Regions from separate parts of the Actinomyces wuliandei genome, predicted to be linked through region 2. Evidence: riboswitches for the same ligand, from Rfam matches in the RefSeq annotation. Region 2 holds a riboswitch; the other holds the start of a gene.
What was found. Region 2 has a riboswitch for S-adenosylmethionine ahead of CWS50_RS01455 (methylenetetrahydrofolate reductase). Riboswitches for the same ligand answer to the same signal wherever they lie in the genome.
Positions count from the first base shown of each region.

Region 1: another riboswitch for S-adenosylmethionine. It lies ahead of CWS50_RS12245 (methionine ABC transporter ATP-binding protein); the one in region 2 lies ahead of CWS50_RS01455 (methylenetetrahydrofolate reductase).

Region 1 is NZ_CP025227.1:2,949,599-2,958,300, reverse strand. Features, by position in the region: gene CWS50_RS12260 (endonuclease domain-containing protein) at 1-799, opposite strand, end outside; gene CWS50_RS12255 (arsenate reductase/protein-tyrosine-phosphatase family protein) at 1,212-1,877, shown strand; gene CWS50_RS12250 (alpha/beta hydrolase) at 1,891-2,925, opposite strand; SAM riboswitch class I at 3,257-3,346, shown strand; gene CWS50_RS12245 (methionine ABC transporter ATP-binding protein) at 3,536-4,525, shown strand; gene CWS50_RS12240 (methionine ABC transporter permease) at 4,642-5,286, shown strand; gene CWS50_RS12235 (MetQ/NlpA family ABC transporter substrate-binding protein) at 5,508-6,407, shown strand; gene upp (uracil phosphoribosyltransferase) at 7,060-7,698, opposite strand; gene CWS50_RS12225 (TetR/AcrR family transcriptional regulator) at 8,279-8,702, shown strand, end outside.
Region 2 is NZ_CP025227.1:342,394-351,095, forward strand. Features, by position in the region: gene CWS50_RS01435 (PTS sugar transporter subunit IIB) at 1-144, opposite strand, end outside; gene CWS50_RS01440 (PTS sugar transporter subunit IIA) at 146-655, opposite strand; gene CWS50_RS01445 (endonuclease/exonuclease/phosphatase family protein) at 935-2,038, shown strand; gene CWS50_RS01450 (alpha/beta fold hydrolase) at 2,223-3,026, opposite strand; SAM riboswitch class I at 3,454-3,536, shown strand; gene CWS50_RS01455 (methylenetetrahydrofolate reductase) at 3,545-4,669, shown strand; gene CWS50_RS01460 (hypothetical protein) at 4,872-5,144, shown strand; SAM riboswitch class I at 5,259-5,345, shown strand; gene metE (5-methyltetrahydropteroyltriglutamate--homocysteine S-methyltransferase) at 5,731-8,112, shown strand; gene CWS50_RS01470 (copper homeostasis protein CutC) at 8,197-8,702, opposite strand, start outside.

The sequences.
Region 1 (8,702 bases), 500 kb from region 2:
GCAGTGCCTGGTCCCGCTCGTGGTCGATGCGGATCTGCGTGGGTGTGTGGTGGTACCCGAACCCGTCGGTCTCCACGTCGAGCACCTCCTCCACCAGGAGGTCCAGCTCGCCCACACCATCAATGACCACACCTGCGCGAACCCGCATCCCGGCCTCGCGCAGGTAGGTACGCGCTATCGTCTCCAGGATGGAGCGCGCGTGGGCATCGCCCTGGGTGAGCAGGCGGCGGGCGTGTGCTGCGCGCTGGCCCGTGAGCAGGTCCCTCACCTGGTCAACGGTGACATGTTGCTGGTTCAGTGCTGAGTCAAGGATGGCCAGGGAGTCCAGGTCCTCCACGTCCGGGCACATCAGTGCCCTGGCCACGGTCTCTACCGGGGTGACTACCGGGAGGCCCTCCACCGTGGCCGGTGTCAGGTGCCGCTCCCGGTGGATGCGTACGGCCCGCGTCGGACGGGAGCGGGTGCTGCGGATCCCGTGGTTGTGCCGTAGCGCCAGGTGGGTGCGTACGGGGGCGTCACGTGTTGGGTAGCCGTAGACCCGGGCCGCGCTCACACAGGTCAGGTAGCCCCGGAATCGGCGGGCTGCTACCGCGCGACGGTCGGCGCCGGGCAGCTGGTAGAAGCTGCGCGCGGAGCGGATGAGGAGACCCAGATCGGCAGCAGCGCGCAGTGCTGCCAGGTCGGTGGCCGAGTGCGGGATCTCGTCAAGGTAGGCGGCTCCCCCGGCCTGTGTGATGGTGGCGATCACAGGGTGCGAGGTGAGGTCGATGGGCTTGCCCTGCGTGGGTTGAGAAGTCACTTTCATAGTGTTTAAGACGATTTGATCGTGTTTCAAATTGTTCTAAGCGTCTGTGGATACCTCCGTTCTCTCCCCTGTGTTGCACATCTTCGCAGCCTCAGCCCTGGGGCTGGTGGCAGACAGCCTTGCAGTCCTGCGGTCCGTGCTACCGGAGACGTCGCGACGTGGTCTGATGATGTGCAGCAGCTTCCTCGCTGCACATCATCAGACCACGAGTGGGGCCAGGAGGCCCGGAAGTCTGCGACTGGTACACTCCTTGCGGGTCCTGGGGCGGCCGAAGATGTGCAGCAGGGAGGTTGGCCAGGCGACGACCGGCAGACATAAGGGCACGGGAGACAATGAAGTCATGACTGTCTCAAGCACACCTGTTGCCCTTCCGCCACCCCAGACTGACGGCCTGTACCAGGTCATGCTGGTCTGCACCGGCAATATCTGCCGTTCCGCCATGGCAAGGGTGGTGCTGTGCGACCGCCTCGCTGCAGTAGGGGTGGCCAAGGGGCCGGGTGGCGGAGGCGCGGCCCTGCCCGCCCCCTCCGACCGGTTGCCTGGCTCCGGCCGACCGGGCCCGTCCCGGTCGGCCGCCTCCCCGCACACTGACTCGTGGCGGGCACCCGTGGCCGGGACCAGTGTCGTGCTCCTGTCGGCAGGCATCTCCGACGAGGAGCGCGGCAACCCTATTGACCCCCGGGCGCGGCGCGTGCTGACCGAGGCGGGCTACACCAGCCCGGAGGCCTCCGAGGCCATCGCGACCCACCGTGCCCGCCGCATCAGCGACGCTGAGATCACAGGCAGCGACCTCCTCCTGGCCATGACCGCCCACCACTGGCGTGAGCTGCGGCGCCGGGGTGAGCGCCTGGGCGCCGACCTCTCGCGTGTGATGATGTACCGGGCGTTGGATCCTGAGGTGTCGCTTGACCACTCGGGCGCGTCGCCGGTACCCGGTACCGCCGCGGTCCCGGAGGTGGTACCGGACCTTCCTGATCCCTGGTACGGGTCCGTGGAGGACTTTGCCGACACTCTCCAGGTGGTTGAGCGTGTCAGCGACGGGCTGGCTGCACGGCTGCGGTCCTGGACCTGAGGCTGCCGGGCGCTCAGCCCAGCCGGGCGTGCAGCCACTCGGTGACGGAGGCCAGGTACTGTGCCCGGGCGGCGGGCCGGGACAGCGCCAGGTCGTGGACTCCCTCGGGGATCTGGCAGACCGTCACGTCCGGTCCCAGGAAGGGTGCGCGTGCCAGCATCTGCTCCACTGACAGCACGATGTCGCTGCGCTGGGCCTCCTCGACCGTCGGTGGTATCCGCCCGGTGGTCGTCGAGCAGCACAGCAGGACAGGCTCCTGGATGCCCGGGCCGTGGTGTACCTCGCGGTGCAGACGGCGGACCGCTGTCAGGAAGCCGGCGCGTGCCGGGAAGGACACTGCTGGCTTGAGGGCCAGGTCCCAGTCCCAGGTTCCCTCCCAGCGCTGGTGCAGAGCACGTACGTAGATGTCGACGGCGCCGGGCCCGTACCCCGCGCTGCGGGGGTCGGGGATGACCCGGTCGGGGTCGTGACGGGACAGGAGGTCCACGAAGGCGGTTCCGTAGGAGCGCATGAACGCGGAGGCCTGGAGGTCCAGCCAGGGCGAGTTGAGGACCACGGCCTGCACTGTGGCCGGGTGGTCGGCCGCCCAGATGACTGCCTGCAGGCCACCGGTGGAGTGCCCGTTGAGGACCACGGTGTCGTGCCTGTGCTCGGAGCGGATGATGTGCAGCGCCCTGGCGATCTCCTCGTCGTGGACGCGGAGGTCGCGCACGCTGTGGGGGTGTGGGTGCCCGGCCCCGGCCCGGGCGCAGGAGCGCAGCTCAAGGGCGTAGAACTCGTAGCCCGCCTCCAGGTAGGTCTGGGCCAGGTGGGTCTGGAAGAAGTAGTCGCTGTGGCCGTGGATGTAGAGCACGGCCTTGGCGTGTCGCGGCGCGCCCTCCTGCCCGGCCTGGTGCTGGTGGACCAGGACGGCGTGGTGGGCGCCGGGCGCCTTCCGGGGTGACTCCTGGACAGGGACGCGCCGGGCCACCCACGGGTCTCCCAGGATGTCAGGTGTGACACTCTCAGCGAGGGAGTCGGCGGCGGACGAGGACGGTTCGGGACTCATAGCGTGATCCAAGCACAGTCCTCGACGTGCGGAGGCGTCGCGGGGGGTGTGCCCGCTTGCGGGATGTCCTTCTGCGGGCGGGCGCAGGGCAGCGGCCGCCTGGGGAGGGTCGAGTGGCAGGGAGGGCCAGGCGTCTGGTTCTGCGCACGGCAGTGCCCAGGCGGGGAGGGCGCCGCCGAGGAGCCACACCCTGCCGTAGAGGCCGGACGTGCAGTGCCCAGGCGGGGAGGGCGCAGCCTGGTCGTGGGGCGGACGTGTGCGCCGTGGCATGGGTGCGGGAGCCCTGAGGGTGTCAGCTTGCCCTCGGGGTCCGGGGTGCGTAACGTATGACCGACCATCCAGAGCAGCCGAGAGACCTGGCTCGCTGACGTTGCAGCAACCCCCTTCGCGGTGCGGGTGCTTCCGCCAGGACCGATGGAGGTAGGTAGTGAGCGGACCAGCTGTGAGCCCCCCGGACGACAGGTCAGCCCACCGGAAGGGGTCTGGTGGCTCCAGCCAGGCTGGGAGGCGTGGTGGGCAGACAGCCCCCGGCCCCCGGGAGGCTGCAGGTGCGTCCCTGTCCTCTGTGTCTTCAACCCCCGGGGAGGACGCCCCGGCGTCGCCCGACCCGATGATCTCGCTGAAGGACGTCCGCAAGGTCTACCGCCTGCGTGCAGGGGTGGAGGTGCGTGCCCTGGACGGGCTGAGCCTCGACGTCGCCCCCGGGACCATCCACGGCATCGTCGGGACCTCCGGGGCGGGCAAGTCCACGCTGGTGCGCTGCCTGACCTCCTTGGAGCGTCCCACTGAGGGACGTATCCGTGTCGCCGGGCAGGACATGACCTCCCTGTCCGCCCGCCAGCTGCGTGAGGCCCGCCGTCGCATCGGGATGGTTTTCCAGCACGCCAACCTCCTGGACCAGCGCACCACGGCGCAGAACATCGCCTACCCCCTGGCCCTGGCGGGTGTGCCCAGGGGGCAGCGCCGCCAGACTGTTGAGCGCATGCTTGAGCTCGTGGGGCTGGCTGACCGGGGTGCCTCCTACCCGGCTCAGCTCTCCGGCGGCCAGAAGCAACGCGTCGGTATCGCCCGGGCGCTGGCCGACGACCCCGACGTCCTGCTGTGCGACGAGCCCACCTCCGCCCTGGACCCGGAGACCACGCGCTCTATCCTGGGGCTCATCAGGGACGTGCGTGACGCCCTGGGCCTGACCGTCATCATCATCACCCACGAGATGAGCGTGGTCCGCCAGGTCTGTGACGCGGTGAGCCTGCTGGAGGCGGGCCGGGTCGTGGAGGGCGGCCGCCTGGAGGACGTCGTGCTGGACACATCCTCCCGGCTCTCCCGTGAGGTGGTTCCTCTCCCCGCCGTCCCTGAGGCTGCTCGCGCCTCCGGGGACGCGGTCCTTGACGTGTGCGTCACGGCGCACCCGGGCGAGCCGGCGGCGGTCGCCCTGATGTCGATGGTCGCCGAGCTGGGCGGGGACATCGCCTCCGGGGTCTTTGAGACGGTCGGCGCGGCCCAGATCGGCCGTCTGGCCGTGACCGTTCCCGCTGCCCAGGCGTCGCGCTGTGTCACCGCGTTGCGCCAGGCCGGTATTACTGCGGAGGTACGAGCGTGAGTCTTCTTGTGGGTGTCTCTGCTGCCGCGCACGGCTCCACGCAGGCGGCCCTGGGTGTGCTGGGCCCTGCGGTCCTGGCCGCCAGCAGACAGGACCAGACGTGGCAGAACAACCCGGTGTTCGAGCGCAGGCTCCTCAGTGCGGTCACCGAGACGATGCAGATGACCCTTGTCTCAGGGTTCCTGACAGTCGTCCTGGGGCTGCTCCTGGGACTGGCGCTGGTGACGACGGGCACGCGTGGCCAGCACCGCAACCGTCCTCTCTACGAGGTCCTCTCCTTCGTGGTCAACGTCGGGCGCTCCATGCCCTTCATCATCCTCATGGTCGCTATCGCCTCCCTGACGCGGCTGATCGTGGGCACCTCCCTGGGCTGGCAGGCCGTCTGCGTCCCGCTGACCATCGGGGCGATCCCCTTCTACGCGCGCCTGGTGGAGACGGCGGTCAACAACGTGGACCACGGCAAGGTTGAGGCGGCTCTCATGATGGGGGCCTCCGGGACCCAGATCACCTGGGGGGTGCTGGTCCGAGAGGCGCTGCCCACCCTCATCCAGTCGGCCACGGTGACCCTGATCGCCCTCCTGGGCTACACCGCCATGGCGGGCACCATCGGGGGCGGGGGGCTGGGGGACCTTGCCATCCAGTACGGCTACAACCGCAGCATGTCCGACGTCATGGTCGTCTCCGTCGTCCTGATCCTGCTGATCGTCGCTGCCATCCAGCTGGTTGGCGACATGCTCAGCCGGCTGGTGGACCACCGCTGAGGAACCACCAGCCGGAGGAACGGCGAGCCGTCTGGGGCCTGGGCCGCTGCCGGGGGCTGACGCCCCACTCACGGCAGTGACCGCCCGGCACCCCGGTACGGCACCCGACCTCGGCGGCGGTCGGCCTGTGCGGGCGACTGCCTACCTGACACCCTGCAGCTGCCGTGGCCAGGGCCTTGTCGGCCTGGGACCCACGGCTCGCACCCGAAAGGACCTCTCACATGTCTTCCATTTCTCCTGTCTCCCCCGGGCGCCGCGTGGGGACGGCTCCGGACACGTCGCCCGGCCTGACCCGTCGTGCCTTCTCCACCGGGCTCGTCGTGGCTGTCGGGGCGACCCTGGCCGCCTGCGGCAGCAGCTCGGGGCCGGTCCCCGGTACCGAGGAGCAGGGCGACGACGTCGTCATCTCGGTCGGGGCCACGCCCGTCCCCCACGTGCAGATCCTGCAGTACGTCCAGGACAACCTGGTGGAGGGCAGTGGCATCAGCCTGGACATCGTGGAGATCAACGACTACCAGACGCCGAACACCTCCCTCAACGATGGCGACCTGGCCGCCAACTTCTACCAGACCCCCAACTTCCTGGAGCAGCAGATTGACGAGAAGGGGTACGACTTCGTCAGTATCGCCGACGTCCACATCGAGCCCCTGGGCCTGTACTCCTCTGAGCACACCTCGGTGGACGACCTCCCCGAGGGAGGGCTCATCCTGCTCAACAGCGACCCTGCCAACACAGCCCGCGGGCTGCAGCTGCTGGCCGACAACGGGCTCATCGAGCTGGACGACTCCGTCGAGATGCCCGGCGTCAACGACGTCACCTCCAACCCGAAGAACTTCGAGTTCGAGACCGTGGACGGGGCGCAGACGGCCGCCTCGATGCCTGACGCCGCCGCTGCGGTCATCAACGGCAACTACGCGATCGACGCGGGCCTGAGCCCTAACGAGGACTCGCTGCTCCTGGAGACGGCCGAGGGCAGCCCGCACGTCAACCAGCTCGTCGTGCGTGCTGGGGACCGGGAGGAGCCGAGCCTCCAGAAGCTCGCCGAGCTCCTTAACCACGATGACGTGCGCGCCTTCATTGAGGAGAACTGGAGCGACGGCTCCGTGCTGCCCGCCTTCTGAGAGGGTTCCAGGAGGCTTCAGCTGCGTGGGGGCCGGGCCGCCACGGGCTGCTGCCCGTGGGCCGGGCTCCGGTGCCCTCTGCCGGGGAGCGGTCGCTGTGCGGCCCTCCCGGGCAGAGGGCACGTGCCTTGCTGCTGCTCTTGCTCCCCTGGCTGGCGTGCGGCCCTCCCGGGCAGGGAGGTGCGTCCCGCTTCATCGCCTCCGTCTCGACTGGAACGGTGCGGCCCTCCCGGGCAGGGAGGTGCGGCTGCGTACAGGTGTCGCTCGTGGGAGACGGGGCAGAGTCTCCGGCCCGTGGCCGGGGAGTCGGGCGTCGTGGTCCTGGCACTCCTGAGGTCCCGTGAGATGGTGGGGTCGTGGAGGAGCCGAGGGACCCTGCTGCCACCGTGGCAGGAAGAGCGGGGGCTCGCGTATGAGGCGCGTGCCCTGGGCATGGGGCCGTCCCCCCGCACTCGGTCGAGAATTGCTTTTGCATGCTCTCTCCTGAGCCTGCTGGGCTGGACCTCGTTGACCAGCGGCACCATAAGAGCCGCTTGCTCATCCGTGGTTGCCGTCGTTGCGAACAACGGCGAGCTGCGGTCTCAGGCGGCGTTCGTCCTGTTCGGAGTAGTCTTGTAGCCGTCCGCGCCCTGCGGGAAAGCGTTGGCCGGACCTAGTCCACGATCCCGTAGAGGCGGTCTCCGGCGTCGCCCAGGCCCGGCACGATGTAGGCGTGCTCGTTGAGGCTGTCGTCCACGGCTGCGGTCACCACGGTGACGTTGGCGCGCTGGCCGACCGCCGCCTCCAGGGTGGACACGCCCTCGGGGGCGGCGATGAGGCAGATGGCGGTGACATCGCGGGCGCCGCGCTCCAGCAGGTAGTCGATGGCTGCGACCAGGGTGTGCCCGGTGGCGAGCATCGGGTCGATGACGAAGCACTGGCGTCCCGACAGGTCCTCGGGCAGGCGGTTGGCGTAGGTCTCGACCTCAAGGGTGTCGTCGTCGCGCTTCATGCCCAGGAACCCGACCTCGGCTGTGGGCAGCAACCGGGTCATGCCCTCCAGCATGCCCAGGCCGGCGCGCAGGATCGGCACCACGATAGGGCGGGGGTCGGCCAGGCGGCGGCAGTGGGCCACGGCCACGGGGGTGGTGATGTCCACCTGCTCGGTGCGCACCTCCCGTGTGGCCTCGTAGGCCAGGAGGGTCACGAGCTCGTCTACCAATGGGCGGAAGACCGCCGAGGGCGTCCTGGCGCTACGCAGGACAGAGAGCTTGTGGTTGATGAGCGGGTGGTCGGCAACGAGCAGGCGCATGGGACCAGGGTACGGTCCCGGCCTGTGTCAGGCCTGGCAAGTGCTGCTGCGAGGGTGCTGGGCCGGCACAGCGAGGATGCTGCACATCTTCACTACGTCCTCCACCTGGGCGTGTACTGTGTCGCGCCAAGAAATGCTGAAATGATGCGGATCAGGTATGAGTGTGCAGGCTGCGTGGCATCCCAAGATGTGCGGCTGGTACCCCAGGAGGCTCGTACCTCACGGGGTGTCACGAGTCGTGCGTGTCGTCTCAGAAGACCTGGCAGTACCGGGGCACCTGGGAGGACGGTGGTGACTGCGCGCCACGATGGACGGTCCACCTCCAGGCTTGTACTGATCGGTACAAGTCCGCTAGGCTTGTCTGTACTGGTCGGTACAAGACAGTCTGGAGGAGCCTGGTTTGGAGAAGCGTGGTGTGATGTGGGTGCGAAGCCTTGTGCATGGGGCTGGCTCTTCTCGCCTGTCCTCCTGGGTGCGGTCGCCATCGTGGTGGTCGGCTTGGTCTTTCACCGCCTCACGGGAACCGTCTGCCCGACTCGCGTGGCAGTGACTGCCGCGACTGCCGCGCCGACGACGACGCATGGCAGAGTGTGAGGCCGTGGCAGATCGGATGCGGGTACGGGCGCAGCTGGCAGAGCTGTTCCGCGAACGAGGATTCGCGGCGACCTCACTGCCGGAGATCAGTGAGGCAACAGGGCTGGGAAAAGGAAGCCTCTACCACCTGTTTCCCGGCGGCAAGCAGCAGATGCTCACCGAGGTCGTCGCCGACGTCAACGACTGGTTCGAGCGGCACATCTTCTCGCCCTTGGAAGACCCGCGTCCCGGCCTGGGAGCAATGTTCGACGCTGTGAGTACCTATTTCGACTCAGGCCGGCGGCTCTGCCTCATAGGCCGTATCGGCCTCGAACCAGGGCTGGAGGGGCTCTCCGCAGCCCTTTCAGACTACTTCGCCAGGTGGCGCTCTGTGCTCAGCGCGGCACTGCTCAGCCTGGGCTACTCCGGTG
Region 2 (8,702 bases):
GTGGAGGTTGGCGGGCAGGTCGGCCTGGCGGAGGACCTCCTCGGCCTCCATCTGGCAGGCGAGGCTGGAGCCCAGGCCGGCCCCGCAGATGAAGTAGATGTCGGGCTTCCTGGGTGTGTCGGCCGTGCGGGCGGAACGTGCCATGTCAGGTACTCCTTTGTCGTTGGCTGCCGGTGGCTGTCGTTGCCGTGGTGGGTGAGCCGTGCCCGTGGCGGAGGGCCTGCTGGAGCTCGGTGACGGTTCTCGCTGCGACCAGGAGCCTCAGCCGTGTGACGTCGGTGACCAGGGACACGAACTGCTGCAGGGCTGCCAGGTGGGAGGCGCTGTCTACGGCTGCCAGGCAGAACACGAGGGACACCGGGTCGTTGTCCTCGTGGCCGAAGACCACAGGCTCGGACAGGGTGAGCAGGCTCATGGCCTGTCGGTGGACCTCGCCGTCGGGGCGGGCGTGGGCCAGGGCGGTGTGGGGGGCCAGGACGATGTAGGGGCCGTATGTCTCCACGGAGCGGATCATGGAGCGGACGTAGGCACGTGAGACGGAGCCGTCGGCCACCAGCGGCTCGGCGGCGAGCGTGATGGCCTGGCGCCAGCCACAGGCCCGCTGGCGGATGACGACACGGTCGTCGGTGATGAGGTCGGTCAGTGTGCTGTCCATGGCTTGGCTCCGTGACGCGGACAGGGGCCGTGCCCAGTAGCTGGCCGATGACTGTGCTCGGCTCCTGGCCCGCGTGGCTCGTGGTTGATGCACTGCGAGTATCCGCGCCCGCGTCTGAGGTGGGCCAGCACGTCTCCTTCCGCCTCAGGGCGCTCAGGCGGAAGGCGGGCGGGGGCGGCTGGCCCAGGGGCTGTCCTGGGGCGGCCGTGAGACCGCGGCCACTGCGCGTGGTCCTCCCGCTGCCGGGACTTTCTCACGAGCTCTGGTTGAATGTCGTGCATGAGTCGTTACCTTCGGGCACTGGGATGGGGCGTGGTCGGGCTCGCGGCAGCCGTGGCGCTGGTGAGCCTGCGTCCTCCTCTGACCATGCAGCCCCTTGTCGCCCAGGTCGTGGCACTGCGCACCTTCGTGACGCTCGGGTGGGGGCTCCCGGGCCTCCTCCTGCTGGTCGCTGCCCTCCTGCGGCGCAGGATGGCCCGGTCCCGCGCTGTGCCGACACCCTCCTCGTCCCGTGCCGGACTGCGCACCGGTGCCCTCGGGCTGGTCCTTGTCCTTGTCGCCCTCGCCCACGGAGGCGTCCTCCTGGGGCGCGGCATGTCCCTGCAACCCCTTGATACCTCGGACTCCCCCTCGGACAAGGCCGCCGTCACCGTCATGTCCCTCAACACTGAGCGGGAGGGCACACCCGTGCGAGACGTGGCCGAGGCTGCCCGGGCCGTGCAGGCCGACGTCGTCGTCCTGCCGGAGACGACAGCCGCCTACGGTGAGGAGCTGGCAGGGCTGCTGCGGGGCGCGGTCGGGGAGCTGACGGTCTACACCGCAGTCAGCCCGCCCTACGGGTGGAACGACGAGGACGGTGACGGCGCCGACGACGACTCAGGGGCGCAGCACGGCGTCGACCCGGTGCGTGCCACAACGGTCCTCGTCTCCGAGCGCCTGGGGGCCTACCGGCAGACGGAGGGAGCCTCGGGCGCGGGGCGTGGGATGGTCGTGCTGGAGCCTGTGGACGGGTCGGGGCCTGTCATCACCGGGGTGCACACCTACCCGCCGGTGCCGGGGCTCATGGGGGAGTGGAGGTCCTCGCTGACCACGGTAGCCGCCCTGTGCCAGGACCCGCCCGAGGGGCTGGTCATGGTCGGCGACTTCAACGCCACCCGCGACCACGCCCTGCTGCGTGACCTGCACGGCTGCACGAGCGCGGGGGAGCAGGCGGGCATCGGTGGCCTGGCGACCTGGCCCACCCACACCGGGACCAGGCTCCTGGGGGCGACCATTGACCATGTCCTCGTGGACACCTCCGCCTGGGCGGGGCAGTCAGGCGAGGTCCTCACGCTGCCCCAGACGGACCACCGGGCCGTTGTGGTCCGTCTGGGCGAGGCCTAGACAACGGTGTGGGACCACGGAGGCAGGGTCCTCCGTCGGGGAGCCCCGCAGCCTGGAGAGGCAGGTGGGCCAGGGCCGCCCGGGGCCTGCAGGGTGGAGGCAGCCGCCCGCCTGGGCGCGGCTCAGCGGATTGCGACCCAGGTCGAGGCCCTGGCTGACGCCCAGCCGCCCGCCTGGGCGCGGCTCAGCGCAGGTGCCGGGTCACCCACTCGGTACCCAGACGGGCCACCTCCGCCTGGGCCTCCTGCGGGTGGTCCTTGCGCACCTGCACCAGCTGGCTGCCGTCTTTCAGGAGGGGGAAGCCCTTCTGGGCGTCTGCTGCAGTGTCAGGCATCTCGTGGGTCAGCGCCCCGTAGATCATGAGGACCGGCCACGGGACCTCCGCCATGGTGATGTGGGGCTCCTGCATAGAGAAGTCGGCGAGGGTCTCCTTGCTCAGCACGTTCCACTGGCGCGGGTTCGGGTTGTCGTCCACCAGGCGGGTCAGGCCGTGGCGGGCGAGCTCGTCGAGCTGGTGGGGGGAGAAGACCTGCTCCCACAGGACTGACTGGGGGCCGACCACGGCCCCCACCAGGACGGCGGTGCGTACCTGCTCGGGCCGGGCCAGGAGGGCGGCGGTCGCGCCGAAGCCGTTGGCGTGGATGGCCTGGCGGGTGTAGCCGCGCTCGGCCAGCCAGCCGGACACCGCCCGCAGGTCCTCAGCCTCGTTGGCCAGGGTGATGACGTCGTCGTCGGACTCACCCAGTCCGGAGAAGTCGATGCTGAGGGTGGCCAGGCCTGCCTTCTGGTAGCTGGCCGAGACCAGGTCCAGGCGCCCCTGCTCCCCGTGGCGGTCCGCGAGGAAGTCGTGGGCCAGCAGCACCACGCCCTCCCGGCGGGCGGGCTCGCCCGGGCCGTCCTCGCCGACCTGCGGCGGGGTGCCGCCGGGGCGGACGAAGGACCCCACCAGGGTGACACCGCGCGGGGTGTCGATACGCACCATGCTCATGCCTACAAGCTTAGGCCAGAAGCTGGCGCGGGTCACCAGGTCGCGGAGGTCGTCCTGGGGAATTGCGCTTCCAGCGTGAGCCTGTGGCTGCTCTGGCGGGCTCAGGGCGGGGCGCGAGGGGTGGCTGCACATCTTGGGCTAGGTCGGGTGCGTGGCCGTGAGGCCACCATGCGGAAAGCGGGTGTGCTGATGCCTGAGGCGGCGGTGAAAGACGCTGAAGATGTGCAGCAAGACCTGCTGCGCACATCTTCGGTTGCCTGGAGCGCACCAGTGTGAGGCGGATCCGCGGAGTTCCTGCAAGGGTGCCGCGTTGCTACTGGCAAGTGGGCGCTGAAGATGTGCAGCACGCGTGGCAGCGGCGCTCCTGGCCGTGTCCTGGATACCGGACCTGGTGACGGCGCTGGCAGGGCTCGTCTACCCTTGGGCTGTTCCATCTAGAGTGGCTGAGAGACCTGGCTCCGTGACGCCGCAGCAACCCACTCCGGGTGCTTCCGCCAGGACCGATGGAGGACCGCACCATGGACCGATTGGACCGACTGGACCAGCATGACGCAGACCGGGCTCCCGTGACCGGGCCACCCCTACCCGCAGCGGGGTCTTTCGCGCCCGAGCGGGCTGCGTCCCCAGGTGCCGTCGGTGCCGCGCCGGCCCCGGCGGGGCTGCCCTCGTTGTCCCTGGAGCTCTTCCCTCCCCGCCCCGGCGTCCACGCCTCGCAGACGTGGGGGGCGCTGGACCGGCTGCTGGGGGTGCTCCCCGACTTCGTCTCGGTCACCTACCGGCCCACCTTCGCGCCCGACCCTGACGGCGGCCCGGGGGTGCGTGCGGTGCGGGAGCACAACCCGGCTGAGGACGTCGTCACCCACGTGCTGGCCACCAGCCGGGTGCCGCTCATGGCCCACCTCACGTGCATCGGCTACCGCAGGCGCGACGTGGTGGAGATCGTGCGCCTCTTCCTGGGCCTGGGGGTGCGCCGCTTCCTGGCGCTGCGGGGCGACCCTCCGCGCGGGACCAGGGCGAGCGACGTCCCCGGTGAGCTGCGCTACGCCAGCGACCTGGTACGCGTGATCCGCGAGGTCGAGGACGAGTACTTCGGTGACGGCGCCCGGCACCTGCAGGTGGCCGTGGCCGCCTACCCCGCCTGCGAGGACCTGGGGGCTGAGGTGGAGGTCCTGGCCGCCAAGCAGGAGGCGGGTGCCGACATGGCCATCACCCAGGTCTTCTACGACGCGCAGGACTACCTGTCGCTGTCGCGCGCCGCCTCCTACAGCGGGGTGACCATGCCGGTCCTTCCCGGCATCATCCCCCTGACCGACCTGCGCCGCCTGACCCGCCTGGAGTCGCTGACCGGCGTGCGGGTCCCGGCCGACCTGAGCGCCACCCTGAGCCGGGCCGAGGGTGCCCAGGCCGTGGCGGCGGGGATCGACGCCACCCTGCGCCTGGCCACCCAGGTGCTCGACGGCGGTGCCCCCGGCGTGCACCTCTACACCTTCAACCGGACCCGGCCCGCGCTCGACGTCGTCTCCCACCTGCGCCTGGGAGGGATCTTCCGGGGGCAGGAGCCCGACCTGGAGACCCAGCACGAGGTGGACCTGGCCTACCTCAACGCCACTCCCGGCGGGGACCGGCGCCCCTCTGCCTGGTAGGGAGGGGGCTGTTGGGTGGGCAGAGCCGGGTCGTGGGGACGACCGTGGGGGACGAGACGTATATGAGCGCAGACTGTCTCCCTGTCATAGAGACGGAACCGGGGCTGCCCGTCGGGGCTGCCCGAGGTAATGATGCTGCGGTGTTACCATGGAAGGGCGGTTGGCGCTCATGTCATGTCACTGAGGTGACAAGGAGGTGCTCATGTCCTCTGTCCTCCGGGCGGCCTCGTTGGTCGTGGCCGGCCTTGTTCTCGGTGCCTGTAGTGTGTTCCTGCTGTGCGTCGGGGCCGCTCTTGTCGTCCTTGTCGCTGACGTGCCGGTGTCGGTCCCGTGGGTGTACACGGCGTGGCCTACCGAGGTGAACGGCTTGCCGGTGTTGAACTTTGTCCCCCACGTCCGGGGTGCTGCCGGGCTGTCAGTCCTTGTCGCGGCTGCCTATGTCTACTACCGGGCCCGTGCGGCGCGCTTGCACTGATCCGCCCCGTCAGCTGACCGGTCACCCCTCCACCACTGTCCACTGTCCGGACGCGGCTCCGTGGTCGGCGCGGCTGGGGTAGGGTTGCCCGGTCCAGTTAGGTCCGGTCCGGACCTTCTATCCAGAGCGGCTGAGAGACGTGGCTCGGTGACGCCGCAGCAACCCGCCCCGGCAGGGTGCTTCCGCCACGACCGATGGAGAGGCGATGCTGCTCAGGCTACCCAGCACCGACGTCCCGGGTGCGCTCGCGCCGCGAACCACGCCTGCCCCCGGTGACCGAATGCCCGGGGCGGCGAGGACCTGACGCCGCCGCGCCCGGACGCCCGGAACCAGGAGAGCAGCCCCAGCAGTGCCGAACAGTGGCAGGCAGCACTGAGACAGTGCTGCTGACCCGCCCTGAGCACTGCGCTGGTCGGCTCTGCGCACCGGCTCCCTGGAGACCGCTCCCGGCGACTCCCGGGGAGGCACACCTGCCGACGCGCTTCCCGCGCCGCCCCTGCCCCGGGCCGCTGTCCTCGTCGCCTGCCCGCTACCGGGCGCCGCCCACCGCATCCTCGTTCGTACCCCGCCCCGCAAGGAGACCCTCATGAGCGCCTCTGCTACCCAGCCCACCGCACCCGCCCCGCTGCCTGCGGCTACTGTCCTCGGCTACCCACGCATCGGCCCCGACCGCGAGCTCAAGCGCGCCGTGGAGTCCTACTGGAAGGGGACTGCCACCGCTGCGGACCTGCGTGAGGCCACCGCCAGCCTGCGCCAGGCCACCCGCACCCGCCTGGCCGCCCTGGGCCTGGACGCCCCCTCCGCCGTCCCGGCCGACTCCACCCTCTACGACCAGGTCCTCGACGTCACCGCCGCCCTGGGTGCGGTCCCCGCCCGCTTCCGCGACCTGCGCGACGAGCACGGCGGCCTGGACCTGGACGGCTACTTCACACTGGCTCGTGGGGAGGGAGACCGACCCGCCCTGGAGATGACCAAGTGGCTGGACTCCAACTACCACTACCTGGTCCCCGAGATCGACCAGGACACCCCCATTCGCTATGTCGGCTCGGCTGCCGCTGGCACGACCGGCCTCGCCGACCAGGTGCGTGAGGCCGTGGCCGCAGGCACCCTCCCGCGCCCGGTCGTCGTCGGCCCGGTCACCTACCTGCTGCTGGCCAAGCCCAGTGACGACGCCGCCCCCGGCTTCACCCCCCTGGACCGCCTGGGCGACGTCATCGACGCCTACGGCCACCTCCTCATGGACCTGTACGAGGCTGGCGCCCAGTGGGTCCAGCTCGACGAGCCCGCCCTGGCCAGCGACTCCTGGGCCGTGGAGCGCACCCGGGTGCTGGAGGCCGTTCGTGACGCCTACACCTGGCTGGGGGCGGTCGTGGAGCGGCCCCGCCTGCTGGTGGCGGGCTCCTACGGCTCCCTGGGCGAGGCCCTGCCCGTCCTGGGAGCCACGCCCGTGGACGCAGTCGGCCTGGACCTGGTGGCCGGGGACCTGCCAGCGCCAGCGGACCTGGCGGCCCTGGAGGGGAAGGCTGTGGCGGCCGGGGTGGTCTCCGGGCGCAACATCTGGCGCACTGACCTGGACGCCGCCCTGACCACCCTGGAGCGGCTGCGTGACGCCCTGCCCCCGGGCACGCCGGTGACTGTGACCACTTCCACCTCGCTGCTGCACGTGCCTCACGACGTCGAGCGGGAGACCTCCCTTGACCCGGAGATCCGTTCCTGGCTGGCCTTCGCCGACCAGAAGGTGGGTGAGGTGCAGGTGCTTGCCCGGGGGCTGGCACAGGGGCGTGAGGCGGTGGCCGCCGAGCTGGCCGAGGACGCCCGTCTGCGGGCTGAGCGTGCCGCCCACCCGGGGGTCAGTCGGCCGGAGGTCCGTCAGGCGGTGGCTGCGGTCACCGAGGCGGACCGCACCCGCGCCCCCTACGCCGAGCGTCAGGTAGCCCAGCAGGCGCGTCTGGGCCTGCCCGTCCTGCCCACGACCACTATCGGCTCCTTCCCCCAGACCTCCCAGATCCGCCGGGCGCGTGCCGCCTACCGGCGCGGCGAGCTCGACCAGGCCGCCTACGAGGAGGCGATGCGCGCCGAGATCGCCTCGGTAGTGCGTCTCCAGGAGGAGATCGGCCTGGACGTCCTGGTCCACGGCGAGGCCGAGCGCAACGACATGGTCCAGTACTTCGCCGAGCTCCTGGACGGTTTTGCCACCACCGAGCACGGGTGGGTCCAGTCCTACGGGTCGCGCTGCACCCGTCCCTCCGTCCTGTGGGGTGACGTGGTGCGCCCCGCGCCGATGACGGTGGCCTGGTCCTCCTACGCGCAGTCGCTGACCGAGCGGCCGCTCAAGGGCATGCTCACCGGCCCGGTGACCATCATGGCCTGGTCCTTCGTGCGCGACGACGTGCCGCGTTCCCAGGTGGCCGACCAGCTCGGCCTGGCCCTGCGCGCCGAGGTAGCCGACCTGGAGGCGGCCGGGATCGGGGTCGTTCAGGTCGACGAGCCGGCCATCCGCGAGACCCTGCCCCTGCGCCGCGCCGACCGGGAGGAGTACCTGGCCTGGTCGGTGGGGTCCTTCCGCCTGGCCACCGGCGGGGCCGCCCCGGCCACCCAGGTCCACACCCACCTGTGCTACTCGGAGTTCGACGTCGTCATCGACGCCGTGGACCACCTGGACGCCGACGTCACCTCCATCGAGGCCTCGCGCTCGCGCATGGACATCCTGCCTGCGGTGGCCCAGCACGGGTTTGAGCGCCAGCTGGGGCCGGGGGTGTGGGACATCCACTCCCCGCGCGTGCCCAGCACCCAGGAGTGCGTCGAGCTGTTGGAGCGTGCGGTGGCGGCCCTGGGGGCGCAGCGGCTGTGGGCCAACCCGGACTGCGGGCTCAAGACGCGCGGCTACGAGGAGGTGCAGGCCTCCCTGCGCAACCTGGTCCAGGCGGCCGCGCAGGTGCGGGCGGCAGAGCAGGCGGAGGGCTCCTGAGGCAGGAGGGACCGTCTGGGCGGTCTCAGGGGTGTGGGGTCGTCCCCCGTCCCGGGGCGGGCGACCCCACCTGCGGGCCCCGGCTCACGCGCGCGGCGGCAGGGTGACGGCCCGGGCCGCCTCCACGGCGCGGCGTACCATCTCCTGGTCGGTACGCTGCGGCTCGCCCGGGCCGACCCCTTTGCAGGGGCAGCGCATGTGCACCTCGCGCACGCCGGTTGCCGCTACCAGGGACGCAAGGCCTTCCGGGCCTACGCCCACCCCGCCTGTGGCCGCGATGACGGTGGGGCCGCCGGTGGACACCAGCCCGGCGATCATGGCGGCAGCCTCTTCCCGGGACTCCGACTCCTTTCGGGATTTCGACTCATCCCGGGGCGCCGAGGCACCAGCGGTGAGGACGTAGTCCACGCCCAGGCCGCCCAGGTCGCCGTAGGCCTCCACCGTGTCCCGGCACTGGTCGAAGGCGCGGTGGAAGGTGACGGGGGCGCCGTCAGCCATGGACACGAGCAGCCGCACCAGCCCACGGTCCACGGCGCCGTCGTCGGTGAGCGCCCCGACGACGAAGCCCAGCTCGACGGCGGGGGGCAGGT